DNA from 3 places in the Streptomyces sp. NPDC046862 genome. Region 1 is predicted to be linked to each of the others. Evidence: riboswitches for the same ligand, from Rfam matches in the RefSeq annotation. Region 1 holds a riboswitch; each other region holds the start of a gene.

Region 1 (4,095 bases):
GTAGATCTCGACTTCGAGGGTGGAGAAGGTGGGCCCGCCGAGGATCTGGACCACACCGAAGGAGGTGAAGGTGAAGAGGAAGACCATCAGCGCGGCCGCCGCCACCGCCGGCGCGAGAGCGGGCAGGGTGACCTTCCGCCAGGCCCTCAGCGGCGAGGCGCCGAGCATCCGCGCGGCCTCCTCCTGCCGCGGGTCGAGCTGCGCCCAGAGTCCGCCCACGGTCCGTACGACGACGGCGTAGTTGAAGAACACATGGGCGAGCAGGATGGCCCAGACGGTGGTGTCGAGCCGTACGCCCCACAGCTCGTCCAGCAGTCCTCCCCGCCCGACCAGGGCCAGGAAGGCGGTCCCGACCACGACGGTGGGCAGCACGAAGGGAACGGTCACGACCGCCCGCAGGACCTGCTTGCCCCTGAAATCGAAGCGCGCGAAGACGTACGCGCCGGGGAGCGCGATCAGCAGCGTGAGCACCGTGGAGGCGAGCGCCTGCCAGGTGGTGAACCACAGGACGTGCCGGATGTCGGACTGCGCGAGCACGTCCCAGATCCGCCCGAACCGCCAGGCCCCGTCGACCTTCAGACCACGCGCGACGATCGCGGCGACGGGGTAGGCGAAGAACACCGCGAAGAACGCAACGGGCACGGCCATCAGCCCGAGCCGCGCCGCGCTCCCGCGCACGCCCGTTCGCCTGCCCTCGCGCGCGGCCTCGGCCGCTTCAGCTACTTCTGCTTCTGCTTCTGCTTCTACTTCAGTACGAGCGACGTCCACGACTTGACCCACTGATCACGGTTGTCGGCGATCTTCTGAGGCGCCATGGTCTCGGGGTCCGCGGCCTGCGGGCCGTACTTCACGAACTCCTCGGGCACCTGCGCGCCCATCAGCACCGGGTACACGAACATGTTGAGCGGCATGTCCTCCTGGAACTTCTTACTGATCAGGAAGTCGACGAGCGCCTTGCCGCCCTTGGTGTTCCGCGCGTTGCTCAGCAGCCCCGCGTACTCGACCTGCCGGAAGCAGGTGCGGGTCGCGACACCGGTCGGCGCGGTCTTCGGCCTCGGATCGGCGAAGACCACCTCTGCGGGCGGTGAGGAGGCGTACGAGACCACGAGCGGGCGGTCGCCCTTCGCCTTCTTGCCGCCGGCCGACCCGGAGAACTCCTCGTTGTAGGCCTGTTCCCAGCCGTCGACGACCTTCACGCCGTTCGCCTTGAGCTTCTTCCAGTAGTCCTGCCAGCCCCCGTCGCCGTACCTGGCCGCCGTCCCCAGCAGGAAGCCGAGGCCGGGCGAGGAGGTGGAGGCGTTCTCGGTGACGAGGAGGTTCTTGTACTCGGGCTCGACGAGGTCCTCGAAGGAGCTCGGCGGCTTCAGCCTGTTCTCGCTGAAGTAGGCCTTGTCGTAGTTGACGCAGATGTCACCGGAGTCGATGGGAGTGACCCGGTGCTTGTCCTGGTCGACCTGGTACTGCGACTGGACCTGATCGGCACCCTTGGCCTCGTACGGCTGGAAGAGCCCGTTGTCCAGCGCACGGGACAGCAGCGTGTTGTCGACGCCGAAGAAGACGTCGCCCTGCGGGTTGTCCTTGGTCAGGATGGCCTTGTTGACGGCCTGACCGGCGTCACCGTCCTTGAGGACCTTCACCTCGTACCCGGACTCCTTCTCGAACGCCTTCAGGACGTTCTTGGAGACGGCGAACGAGTCATGGCTGACGAGGGTGACGGTCCTGGACGAACCGGAGTCCGAGCCGCCGCTGCCGGAGCCGGACGAAGTGCAGGCGGACAGCGTGGCCAGACCGAGCCCGAGGGCGACGGCCACGACCTTCTTGGTGGTGCTCACTTGGATTCCTCCTGGGGTGACCAGGAAGAGACGCGGCCCTGCCCGGGACTTCCCTGGGGATCCCGGGCAGGGCGCAACAGCTCGAGTGGTGACCGATCTCCCTACCCAGAATGACCTGGGCGAGGTTCAGAGGGTCTGCGGCCTGTGCCGCACTCTCAGCGCTGTGGCGCTCCCCTGTCGGAATATGAAGATATACAGGTACGACGTTGTACTGGCTCAGACTACCGCTCGGTGGCCGCCAGCTGACCGCAGGCCCCGTCGATCTCCTGCCCACGGGTGTCCCGGACGGTCACCGGCACACCGTGCGCGGCGATCGCCTCGACGAACGCCTTCTCGTCCTCGGGCCGCGAGGCGGTCCACTTGGAACCGGGCGTCGGGTTCAGCGGAATCAGGTTCACATGCACGGGCTTGCCCCTGAGCAGCCGCCCGAGACGGTCACCACGCCACGCCTGGTCGTTGATGTCCCGGATCAGCGCGTACTCGATGGACAGCCGCCGCCCGGACTTCGCCGCGTACTCCCACCCGGCGTCCAGCACCTCCCGCACCTTCCACCGCGTGTTGACCGGTACGAGGGTGTCGCGCAGCTCGTCGTCCGGAGCGTGCAGCGAGATGGCGAGCCGGCACTTGAAGCCCTCCTCGGCGAACCGGTGAATGGCCGGCACGAGCCCGACAGTGGACACGGTGATACCGCGCTGGGACAGCCCGAGACCGTCCGGCTCGGGATCGGTGAGCGCACGAATGGCCCCCACGACCCGCTTGTAATTGGCAAGCGGCTCCCCCATCCCCATGAACACGATGTTGGACAACCGCGCGGGGCCCCCCGGGATCTCCCCGTCCCTGAGCGCCCGCATCCCGTCCACGATCTGGTGCACGATCTCCGCGGCGGACAGATTCCGGTCGAGCCCGGCCTGCCCGGTGGCGCAGAAGGGACAGTTCATCCCGCACCCGGCCTGCGAACTGATGCACATGGTCACCCGGTCCGGATAACGCATCAGCACCGACTCGACGAGCGTGCCGTCGAAGAGCCGCCACAAGGTCTTACGGGTCGTGTCCTGGTCCGTCGACAGATGCCGCACGACCGTCATCAGCTCCGGAAGCAGCGCCTCCTGCAGCTTGGCGCGCGAACCGGCAGGGATGTCGGTCCACTGCTCCGGGTCGTGCGCGTACCGCGCGAAGTAGTGCTGCGACAGCTGCTTCGCACGAAACGGCTTCTCCCCGACCGCGGCCACCGCCTCCTTGCGCTCGGCAGGCGTGAGATCAGCGAGATGCCGCGGCGGCTTCTTGGCTCCGCGCGGCGCGACGAAAGTGAGTTCTCCGGGTGCAGGCATAACCCACCCAGTGTCGCAGATCGACTCCCGGGCCCCGCACACGGCGATCACGGCGATCACGGCGATCACGGCCCAGGACCCCGCCGCGAGCCCTCTCCGCCCGCTAGCGCCACTCCCAGTGGTGCGTGGAGATCACCGGATCGCCGTCGCCGGGGGACTCTGCCGTGGTGAAGGCCGTTTCGGGGAGGCCGGAGACCTGGGCGTGCACCGTGTGGAGACGGTATTCGCCGGGCAGGCCGGGGTACGACGGTGAGGCGAGCTTCTCGACGGTCACCGAGAGGGACCGCGGGTCGAGCACGACGTCCGTTGCCCTGACTCCGAGTTCCTCGGCCAGGCACCGCAGCGCCGCCGCGGTCGCCGTCTCCCCCGGCTTCATCTTCTCGGTGGGCGGGGAGTTCCTCTTCCGCACGGCTCCGGTCGCCATCTGCTGGCCGACTTCCGTGAGTTGCCTGCCGTCCACCACGACGCGCACGCTGACGACCGAGACCCGGCGCAGTGGCGGGTCTCCGGACAGGACCGCCTCACCCGCGGTGATCTCGTCCCACAGGTTCCGTACGGACTTGACGGCGCCGACGCCCCAGGACTCGTACGGAATGCCGTTGCTCCGCAGCCAGTCCTGGAGTTCGTCCAGGCTCCCCGGGCTTCGCGGGTCCCGCATACGCCCCACCCCTCCCGTCACGCGGATCGTCGTGCGGTGATCCTACGGACGGAAGGGGTGGCGAGAAGAGCGAGCGCGGGGATACGGCGGTCAGCCGGAGCCCACGAAGAGGACGAGCAGCAGCCACACCACGGGAGCCGTGGGCAGGAGGGAGTCCAGGCGGTCCATGATGCCGCCGTGGCCCGGCAGCAGCGTGCCCATGTCCTTGATGCCCAGGTCACGCTTGATCATCGACTCGCCGAGGTCGCCCAGCGTGGCGCTGACGGCGACCGCGAGA
Region 2 (4,095 bases), on a different contig from region 1:
AGTACGGCACCGGGTCGTACGGCGCCGGGGTCTCGCCGACGATGTCGGCCGCCACCGTGCGGGGGCCCTGGAGGGCGTTGTCCCAGTGGTGGACCAGGAGACGTTCTCCGTACCGTCCTGAAGGGAAGGACGCGCAGTCGCCGACCGCGTAGACGTCCGGCGCGGAGGTCCGCAGGTGGTCGTCGGCCACCACTTCGCCGTACGCGCCGAGCTCGATGCCCGAGTCCCTCAGCCACACCGTCGCCGGGCGTGCCCCGATGCCCACGACCACCGCGCCCGCCCTCACGCGCGAGCCGTCGTCCAGGACCACCGTCCCGTCCTCGACGCGCTCCACGCGCGCGCGGGTGCGCAGGACCGCCCCGCTGTCCGCGTACCAGGCGGCCATGGGTGCGGCCACCTCGGCGGGGAGGGCTCCCGCGAGCGGGCGGTCCGCGGCCTCGACGACCGTCACCGCACAGCCCGCCTCGCGCGCGGCCGTGGCGAACTCCGCCCCGATCCAGCCGGCTCCCACGACCACGACGTCGTGCTGGCGGGCCAGGACGGGCCGCAGCCGCTCCGCGTCGTCCAGGGTGCGCAGCAGGTGCACGCCGGGCACGCCCTCGGCACCCGGCAGCCGGACGGGCTCCGCGCCGGTCGCGAGCACGAGGACGTCGTAGGGGACCGGGCCCGTCGCCGTGTCGAGTTCGTGGTCCCCGGGGCGCACGCCGAGCACCTCGCGGCCGAGCTGCAGCTCGATGCCGAGCGCCTCGAAGTCGACGTCGAAGGCGGATCCCTCGGCCTTGCCGAGCAGGACGGCCTTGGACAGCGGCGGCCGGTCGTACGGCTGGTGCGGCTCCGCGCCGATCAGCGTGACAGGGCCCGCGAAGCCCTGCTCCCGCAGGACGACCGCGGTCTGCACCCCGGCCATGCCGGCGCCCACGACGACGACCCGTCGCTCCGTCCCTCGTGCCTCCGTCTGCTCGCTCACCTGATCACCATAGACACCTGACGAATTGTCAGTCAGCGGTCGGGCTCAGTGACCTGTTCCACAACGCTCGTTCCGCTGCCCGGCTGCGACTCCCACTCCCAGCTCTCCTCCAGGCACACACGCCCGTCGGGGAGCTCGGTCACGAGGGACACACAGTGCCCCGACGAGGTCGTACCGTCCCGCTTGAGCTGCACGTACCGGAAGTCCAGCCGGTCGCCGTCACGGGTACCCACCAGGTGGCCGCGTACGACATCTCCGCCCGCGTACTCGGCCCAGATCTCGACGTCCTTCTCGTGGTACGTGAACCGGGTGCGGGTACCCACCTGACCTGGAGCCTGGTCCGCGACGGGTGCGAGAACGAGACCGTCGAGCGAGCGGGGCATGAGCGGAGGCTCCCTTACTGAGGCGAACGGCACGGGCTAGGGTGGCCAACGTAGAGCACTCGCGGGAGCCCGGACGCATCGGGCTGAGAGGGAGGCTGGCGGCCTCCGACCGTACGAACCTGATCCGGGTCATGCCGGCGAAGGGAGGGGCTGGACGCCCATGCCGCGTACACGTACATCGGATACAGGCACGCCGGACACGCGCACGTCGGATCCGCGCACGCCATCGCCTTCAGGCACATCAGACGTCCTCGTCGTGGGGGGCGGCGTCATCGGGCTCGTGACGGCGTGGCGAGCCGCGCAACGCGGGTTCACCACGGCCGTCGTGGACCCCGAGCCGGGCGGTGGAGCCGCGCGCGTGGCGGCCGGGATGCTGGCCGCGGTGACCGAACTGCACTACGGGGAGCAGACGCTGCTGGGTCTCAACCTGGCGTCCGCGCACCGCTACCCGGCCTTCGCGGCCGAGCTGACCGAGGCGACGGGTCTGGACCTCGGCTACCGCCGGTGCGGCACGCTGGCGGTAGCGCTCGACGCCGACGACCGCGCCCATCTGCGTGAACTGCACGCGCTGCAACGGCGGTCGGGGCTGGACTCGGAGTGGCTGAGCGGACGGGACTGCCGCCGTCTGGAGCCGATGCTCGCGCCGGGCGTCCGCGGCGGTCTGCGGGTCGACGGCGATCACCAGATCGACCCGAGGCGGCTCGCCAGAGCCCTCGTCGCGGCCTGCGAGCGCGCCGGGGTGGTCTTCCACCGGACGTGGGCCGAGAGGCTCCGTGTCGTCCGGGAGCGGGCCGTGGGGATCAGGACCGCCGACGGCACCGACCTCGCCGCCGGGCAGGTCGTCCTCGCCGCGGGCAGCCTGAGCGGGCGACTGGCGGGCGTCCCGGACGACGTCCTGCCGCCGGTACGGCCCGTGAAGGGGCAGGTGCTGCGGCTGACCGTGCCGGAGCGGTACGCGCCCTTCCTGAGCCGGACCGTGCGCGCCGTGGTCCGCGGCAGCCACGTCTACCTGGTGCCCCGTGAGAACGGCGAACTGGTCGTCGGCGCGACCAGCGAGGAACTCGGCTGGGACACGACGGTCACCGCGGGCGGGGTGTACGAACTGCTCCGCGACGCCCATGAGCTGGTCCCCGGGATCACCGAACTGCCGCTCACCGAGACGCGCGCGGGACTGCGCCCCGGCTCCCCCGACAACGCTCCCCTGCTCGGCCCGACCGAGTGCGACGGACTCCTCCTCGCGACCGGCCACTACCGCAACGGCGTGCTCCTCACCCCGGTCACCGGTGACGTCATGGCGCATGCGCTCACCACGGGCGAACTGCCCGAGGAGGCGCGCGACTTCACCCCCAGGCGCTTCGCCGCGGCCGCTCTCACGGAGCAGCACGCATGAACGACATGAACGACATGAACGACGTGCACGTCTTCGTCAACGGAGAGCGGCGGAGGGTCTCCGCGGGCACAGCTCTCGACTCGCTCGTGAAAACCCTCACCGCGGCCCCGTCGGGCGTCGCCGCCGCGCTCAACGAAACCGTCGTCCCGCGCGCGCAGTGGCCGTCCACGCCCCTCTCCGAGGGAGACCGCGTCGAAGTCCTCACGGCCGTCCAAGGAGGCTGACCCATGGCCGACGACCCCTTCGTCCTCGGCGGTACGACCTACTCGTCCCGCCTCATCATGGGCACGGGCGGCGCGCCCAGCCTCGACGTCCTGGAACGCTCCCTCGTGGCGTCCGGCACGGAGCTGACGACGGTCGCGATGCGCCGCGTGAACCCTCAGGCGCACGGCTCGGTGCTGTCCGTGCTGGGCAGGCTGGGCATCCGGGTGCTGCCCAACACCGCGGGCTGTTTCACCGCGGGCGAGGCCGTGCTGACCGCCCGCCTCGCGCGCGAGGCGCTCGGCACCGACCTGGTGAAGCTGGAGGTCATCGCCGACGAGCGCACGCTGCTGCCCGACCCGATCGAGTTGCTGGACGCCGCCGAGACCCTGGTCGACGACGGTTTCACGGTGCTGCCGTACACCAACGACGACCCCGTGCTGGCGCGGAAGCTCCAGGACGCCGGCTGCGCCGCGATCATGCCGCTGGGCTCACCGATCGGCTCCGGGCTCGGCATCCGCAACCCGCACAACTTCCAGCTGATCGTGGAGCACGCGCACGTGCCGGTGATCCTGGACGCGGGAGCGGGCACGGCGTCCGACGCGGCCCTCGCCATGGAACTGGGGTGCGCCGGTGTGATGCTCGCCTCAGCCGTGACGCGGGCGCAGGAGCCGGTCCTCATGGCCGAGGGGATGCGGCACGCCGTGGAGGCGGGCCGGCTCGCGTACCGGGCGGGACGCATTCCGCGGCGCCACTTCGCCGAGGCCTCGTCGCCCCGGGAGGGACAGGCGGTCCTCGACCCGGAGAGGCCCGCGTTCTGAGGGTTCGCCTCGGACGTGCGTCGGGCGTCAAGGACCGGGCTCCCGCGCGCCCCGCGCGGTGAGCCCGAGCGCCCCCGCTGACGTCGCGCAACAGTCACAGGTCTGCTGCATTCCGCCCCCCGGTACCCCGTGACGGGCGGCGCTGACAGTGGCGGCCCCTAGACTCGCCTGCGTGGACACGACCCTTCAGGACCCGCTAGTCGGCCAGGTGCTCGACGGCCGCTACCGGATCGACGCGCGGATCGCGGTCGGCGGGATGGCCACGGTCTACCGGGCCCTGGACACCCGCCTCGACCGCGTGCTCGCGCTCAAGGTGATGCATCCGACCCTGGC
Region 3 (4,095 bases), on a different contig from region 1:
TGCCGCGCTTCCGCGCGCCGGTGTCACCGCTTGCGGCGGCGCCCCCTCCCCGCGCGGGCCGGTGCGGCTGCTGCCGCCGGCTCATCACTCGGGCGATCGGCCGAGACCACCAGCGCGGCCAGGGCGGTGGTCACCGGAACCGAGGCCACGAGGCCGATCGAGCCGACGAGCGTACGGACGATCTCCTCAGCGACCAGCTCGCTGTTGGCGACCGTACCGACGCTGCTCTGCGCGATCGAGAAGAGCAGCAGCAGGGGCAGCGCGGCACCCGCGTAGGCGAGGACGAGCGTGTTGACGACGGAGGCGATGTGGTCGCGGCCGATGCGGATGCCGGCGCGGTACAGGCCCCGCCAGCCCATCGAGGGATTGGCGTCGTGCAGCTCCCAGACGGCCGAGGTCTGCGTCACCGTCACGTCGTCGAGCACACCGAGCGAACCGATGATGACACCCGCGAGCAGCAGACCGCTCATGTCGATCGACGGGTAGAGGCCGTGGATCAGGCCCGTGTTGTCGTCCGTGTTGCCGGTCAGCGAGGCCCAGCCGATGAACTGAGAGCCGAGCACACCGATCAGCAGCAGCGAAGCCAGGGTGCCGAGCACGGCGACCGAGGTGCGGGCGGAGAGACCGTGACACATGTAGAGCGCGATCAGCATGATGGCGCTCGCTCCGACCACCGCCACGACCAGCGGGTTCGACCCCTGCAGGATGGCGGGGAGGATGAAGAAGGTCAGCACCAGGAAGCTGATGGTGAGCGCGACCAGTGCCATGACACCGCGCAGGCGGCCCACCACCACGACGGCGAGCGCGAAGATCCCGGCGAGCAGCGCCATCGGGAACTTCCGGTTCACGTCGGTCACGGAGTACTGCAGGTCCTTGGGCGCCGAGGGCTCGTAGGCGGCCACGACCTCTTGGCCCTGCTCCAACTGCCGTGACTGGTCCGGCTGGACGATCTCCGTGAACGTGCGGCCCTTGTCGTTGCCGGTGTCGACCCTGATCGTCGCCTTCTTGCAGGTGCCGTTCGCCTGCTGCTGGGCCGACGAGCCCTCGGCGGTCGACGTGTCGCCGGTCGGGGCCTCCCCCGAGGCGTTCACGGACTTGCAGTCCACCTCCACGACCTTGGTGACCGTGGCCTGCTGGGTCTGCCGGTCGAAGCCGACGCCGGTGCGCTCGTGCGGTGGGGCGCCGCCGGGCCAGAGCACGACAAGGCCCACGACGACCGCCGTGGCGAAGGGGATCAGCACTGCGGCGATGACCTTGCGCAGGTGCCGGGAGACGGGGGTGGCCGGGCCGTGGCTGTGGGAGTGCCCGTGGCTCCTGCCCGCATCCGGGCCGTGGCCATGCCCCTGACCGTCATGGGGATCACGGCCGTCACCGGGGTCTTGGCCGTCACCAGGGCCGTGGCCTCCGCCGGGGCCCCAGCCGCCACCGGATCCATGCCCGCCACCGGATCCATGCCCGCCACCAGGGCCTTGGCCACCACCGGCGCCGTGTCCATGGCCGTAGCCGGGACCGTGTCCGTGTGGGGGCTCCGAGGGCGGGAGCGGGGGCTGTCGCATCGTGGTCACCGACCGATCATCGCAAGAACGGCGGGGGCCCACTGTTCACCGCGCCACATCTGACGCTAGCGTGGAGGCACCTTTGCACACGCGGGAGCTCGGAGCACCGGGCTGAGAGGGCGCTGACCTCCGCAGACGCGATGTTTCACGTGGAACATCGCCGGGCGGACATCGCTGCGTCGACCGCTGAACCTGTTACCGGGTAATGCCGGCGTAGGGAGTAGGTCACATGACCAACAAGGACACAAGCACGCCTGCCTCCAACCAGACGAACGGCTCGTCCGTCGCATCTCAGGGCGAAAAGCCGCAGGAGGCCGGGAAGTCCAACGGCTGGCACAAGGCATACGTCGGGGGATCGCGCCCCGACCTGCAGGTGCCGGTCCGCCAGGTGCACCTCACCAACGGGCAGTCGGTCACCCTGTACGACACCTCCGGCCCGTACACCGATCCGAGTGTCGACACGGATGTCCGCAGGGGACTCTCTCCTCTTCGCGAGAGCTGGATCGTCGCTCGTGGAGACACCGAGGAGTATGCGGGCCGTGCCGTCCGGCCCGAGGACGACGGGATCAAGCACACGTCACCGCGTGGTGGGCTGCGCAACCTCGACGCGGTCTTCCCCGGGCGACCGAGGCAACCGCGCCGGAGCCGGGACGGCAAGGCCGTGACCCAGCTCGCCTACGCGCGACGCGGAGAGATCACGCCCGAGATGGAGTTCGTGGCCGTCCGGGAGAACGTCTCGCCCGAGGTCGTCCGCGAGGAGATCGCGGCGGGCAGGGCGGTACTGCCCGCCAACGTGAACCACCCCGAGATCGAGCCAATGATCATCGGCAAGCGGTTCCTGGTGAAGGTCAACGCCAACATCGGCAACTCGGCGGTCACGTCCTCCATCGAGGAGGAGGTCGAGAAGATGACCTGGGCGACCCGATGGGGCGCCGACACGGTCATGGACCTGTCCACGGGACGCAATATCCACACCACGCGCGAGTGGGTGCTGCGCAACTCCCCCGTCCCCATCGGCACGGTGCCGCTCTATCAGGCGCTGGAGAAGGTCGACGGGAGGGCCGAGGAACTGACCTGGGAGATCTACAAGGACACGGTCATCGAGCAGGCCGAGCAGGGCGTGGACTACATGACGGTCCACGCGGGCGTGCGCCTCCCGTACGTCCCCCTGACGGCGAACCGCAAGACCGGCATCGTCTCGCGCGGCGGCTCGATCATGGCGGCGTGGTGCCTGGCGCACCACAAGGAGTCGTTCCTGTACGAGAACTTCGAGGAACTGTGCGAGATCCTCGCCGCGTACGACGTCACGTACTCGCTCGGTGACGGTCTCCGGCCCGGCTCGATCGCGGACGCCAACGACGAGGCGCAGTTCGCTGAACTCCGCACGCTCGGGGAACTCAACCGGATCGCGAAGCGTTTCCACGTACAGACCATGATCGAGGGGCCGGGACACGTCCCGATGCACAAGATCAAGGAGAACATCGACCTTCAGCAGGAGATCTGCGATGAGGCTCCGTTCTATACGCTCGGCCCGCTGACCACCGACGTCGCACCGGCGTACGACCACATCACCTCGGGCATAGGTGCCGCGATGATCGCGTGGTGGGGCACGGCGATGCTCTGCTACGTCACGCCCAAGGAGCACTTGGGCCTGCCCAATCGTGACGACGTCAAGACCGGCGTCATCACCTACAAGATCGCGGCCCATGCGGCGGACCTCGCCAAGGGACACCCTGGCGCACAGGAGTGGGACGACGCGCTGTCGGACGCCCGCTTCGAGTTCCGCTGGGAGGACCAGTTCAACCTTGCCCTCGACCCCGACACGGCCCGTGAGTTCCACGACGAGACGCTTCCCGCGGAACCCGCCAAGACGGCCCATTTCTGCTCCATGTGCGGCCCGAAGTTCTGCTCGATGAAGATCTCCCAGGACATCCGCCGTGAACACGGCGGATCCCAGGCCGAGATCGAGGAGGGCATGGTGCAGAAGTCGAGGGAGTTCGCGGCGAGTGGGAACCGGGTGTATCTGCCGATCGCCGACTGAGCGGCAGGGCCGGTGGCTCCAGGCGGCTGTCGACCTCCCGGCCCGTTCGGTCGCTCGGGCAAGCCGCAGAGGCCGGCGCGCGGGCTGGCTCACGGGTCCGCCTCGGCCGACCACAGACCGGAGTGACGCTGCGGGGCGGCCGCCGGGGCCGGAGTAAGGCTCCGGCATGGCGGCGGCCCGGTCCCCGGTGCGTCACTCCGGCTGGTGCTCCGGCCCTCCGAAGTCCGGGCTCGTGAAGTCCGGGCTGGAGTAGCTCGGGCGAGAGCCGGCGGCGGGGCCGCCCTCTCCGGGGCTGCTGAAGCCCGGTCGGTTGTAGCCGAGGTGCGGGATACGGCTGGGTGGGGTGGACGGGACCGCATCGCCCATGACGGCGGAGGCCGGGTCGGTGAGGGCCTCGCGGAGGAACGGCATGATGCCGCGCTCCAGCAGGGCCTCGAGCCAGGCTTCCCTCGCCCGGGCCACCTCTTCGTTCAACTCGCCCTGTGCCTCGGCGTCCAA

The links. Region 1 has a riboswitch for thiamine pyrophosphate ahead of AB0959_RS36840 (thiamine ABC transporter substrate-binding protein). Riboswitches for the same ligand answer to the same signal wherever they lie in the genome.
Region 2: another riboswitch for thiamine pyrophosphate. It lies ahead of thiO (glycine oxidase ThiO); the one in region 1 lies ahead of AB0959_RS36840 (thiamine ABC transporter substrate-binding protein).
Region 3: another riboswitch for thiamine pyrophosphate. It lies ahead of thiC (phosphomethylpyrimidine synthase ThiC); the one in region 1 lies ahead of AB0959_RS36840 (thiamine ABC transporter substrate-binding protein).

Annotation. Positions count from the first base shown of each region.
Region 1 is NZ_JBEYXP010000043.1:36,069-40,163, forward strand. Features, by position in the region: gene AB0959_RS36835 (iron ABC transporter permease) at 1-648, opposite strand, end outside; gene AB0959_RS36840 (thiamine ABC transporter substrate-binding protein) at 744-1,832, opposite strand; TPP riboswitch at 1,913-2,018, opposite strand; gene rlmN (23S rRNA (adenine(2503)-C(2))-methyltransferase RlmN) at 2,054-3,160, opposite strand; gene AB0959_RS36850 (NUDIX domain-containing protein) at 3,264-3,818, opposite strand; gene AB0959_RS36855 (phosphatidate cytidylyltransferase) at 3,909-4,095, opposite strand, start outside.
Region 2 is NZ_JBEYXP010000022.1:80,797-84,891, forward strand. Features, by position in the region: gene AB0959_RS24535 (FAD-dependent oxidoreductase) at 1-967, opposite strand, end outside; gene AB0959_RS24540 (hypothetical protein) at 1,000-1,350, opposite strand; TPP riboswitch at 1,402-1,513, shown strand; gene thiO (glycine oxidase ThiO) at 1,511-2,740, shown strand; gene thiS (sulfur carrier protein ThiS) at 2,755-2,964, shown strand; gene AB0959_RS24555 (thiazole synthase) at 2,968-3,762, shown strand; gene pknB (Stk1 family PASTA domain-containing Ser/Thr kinase) at 3,935-4,095, shown strand, end outside.
Region 3 is NZ_JBEYXP010000008.1:77,436-81,530, forward strand. Features, by position in the region: gene AB0959_RS11060 (YibE/F family protein) at 24-1,565, opposite strand; TPP riboswitch at 1,637-1,793, shown strand; gene thiC (phosphomethylpyrimidine synthase ThiC) at 1,786-3,597, shown strand; gene AB0959_RS11070 (hypothetical protein) at 3,790-4,095, opposite strand, start outside.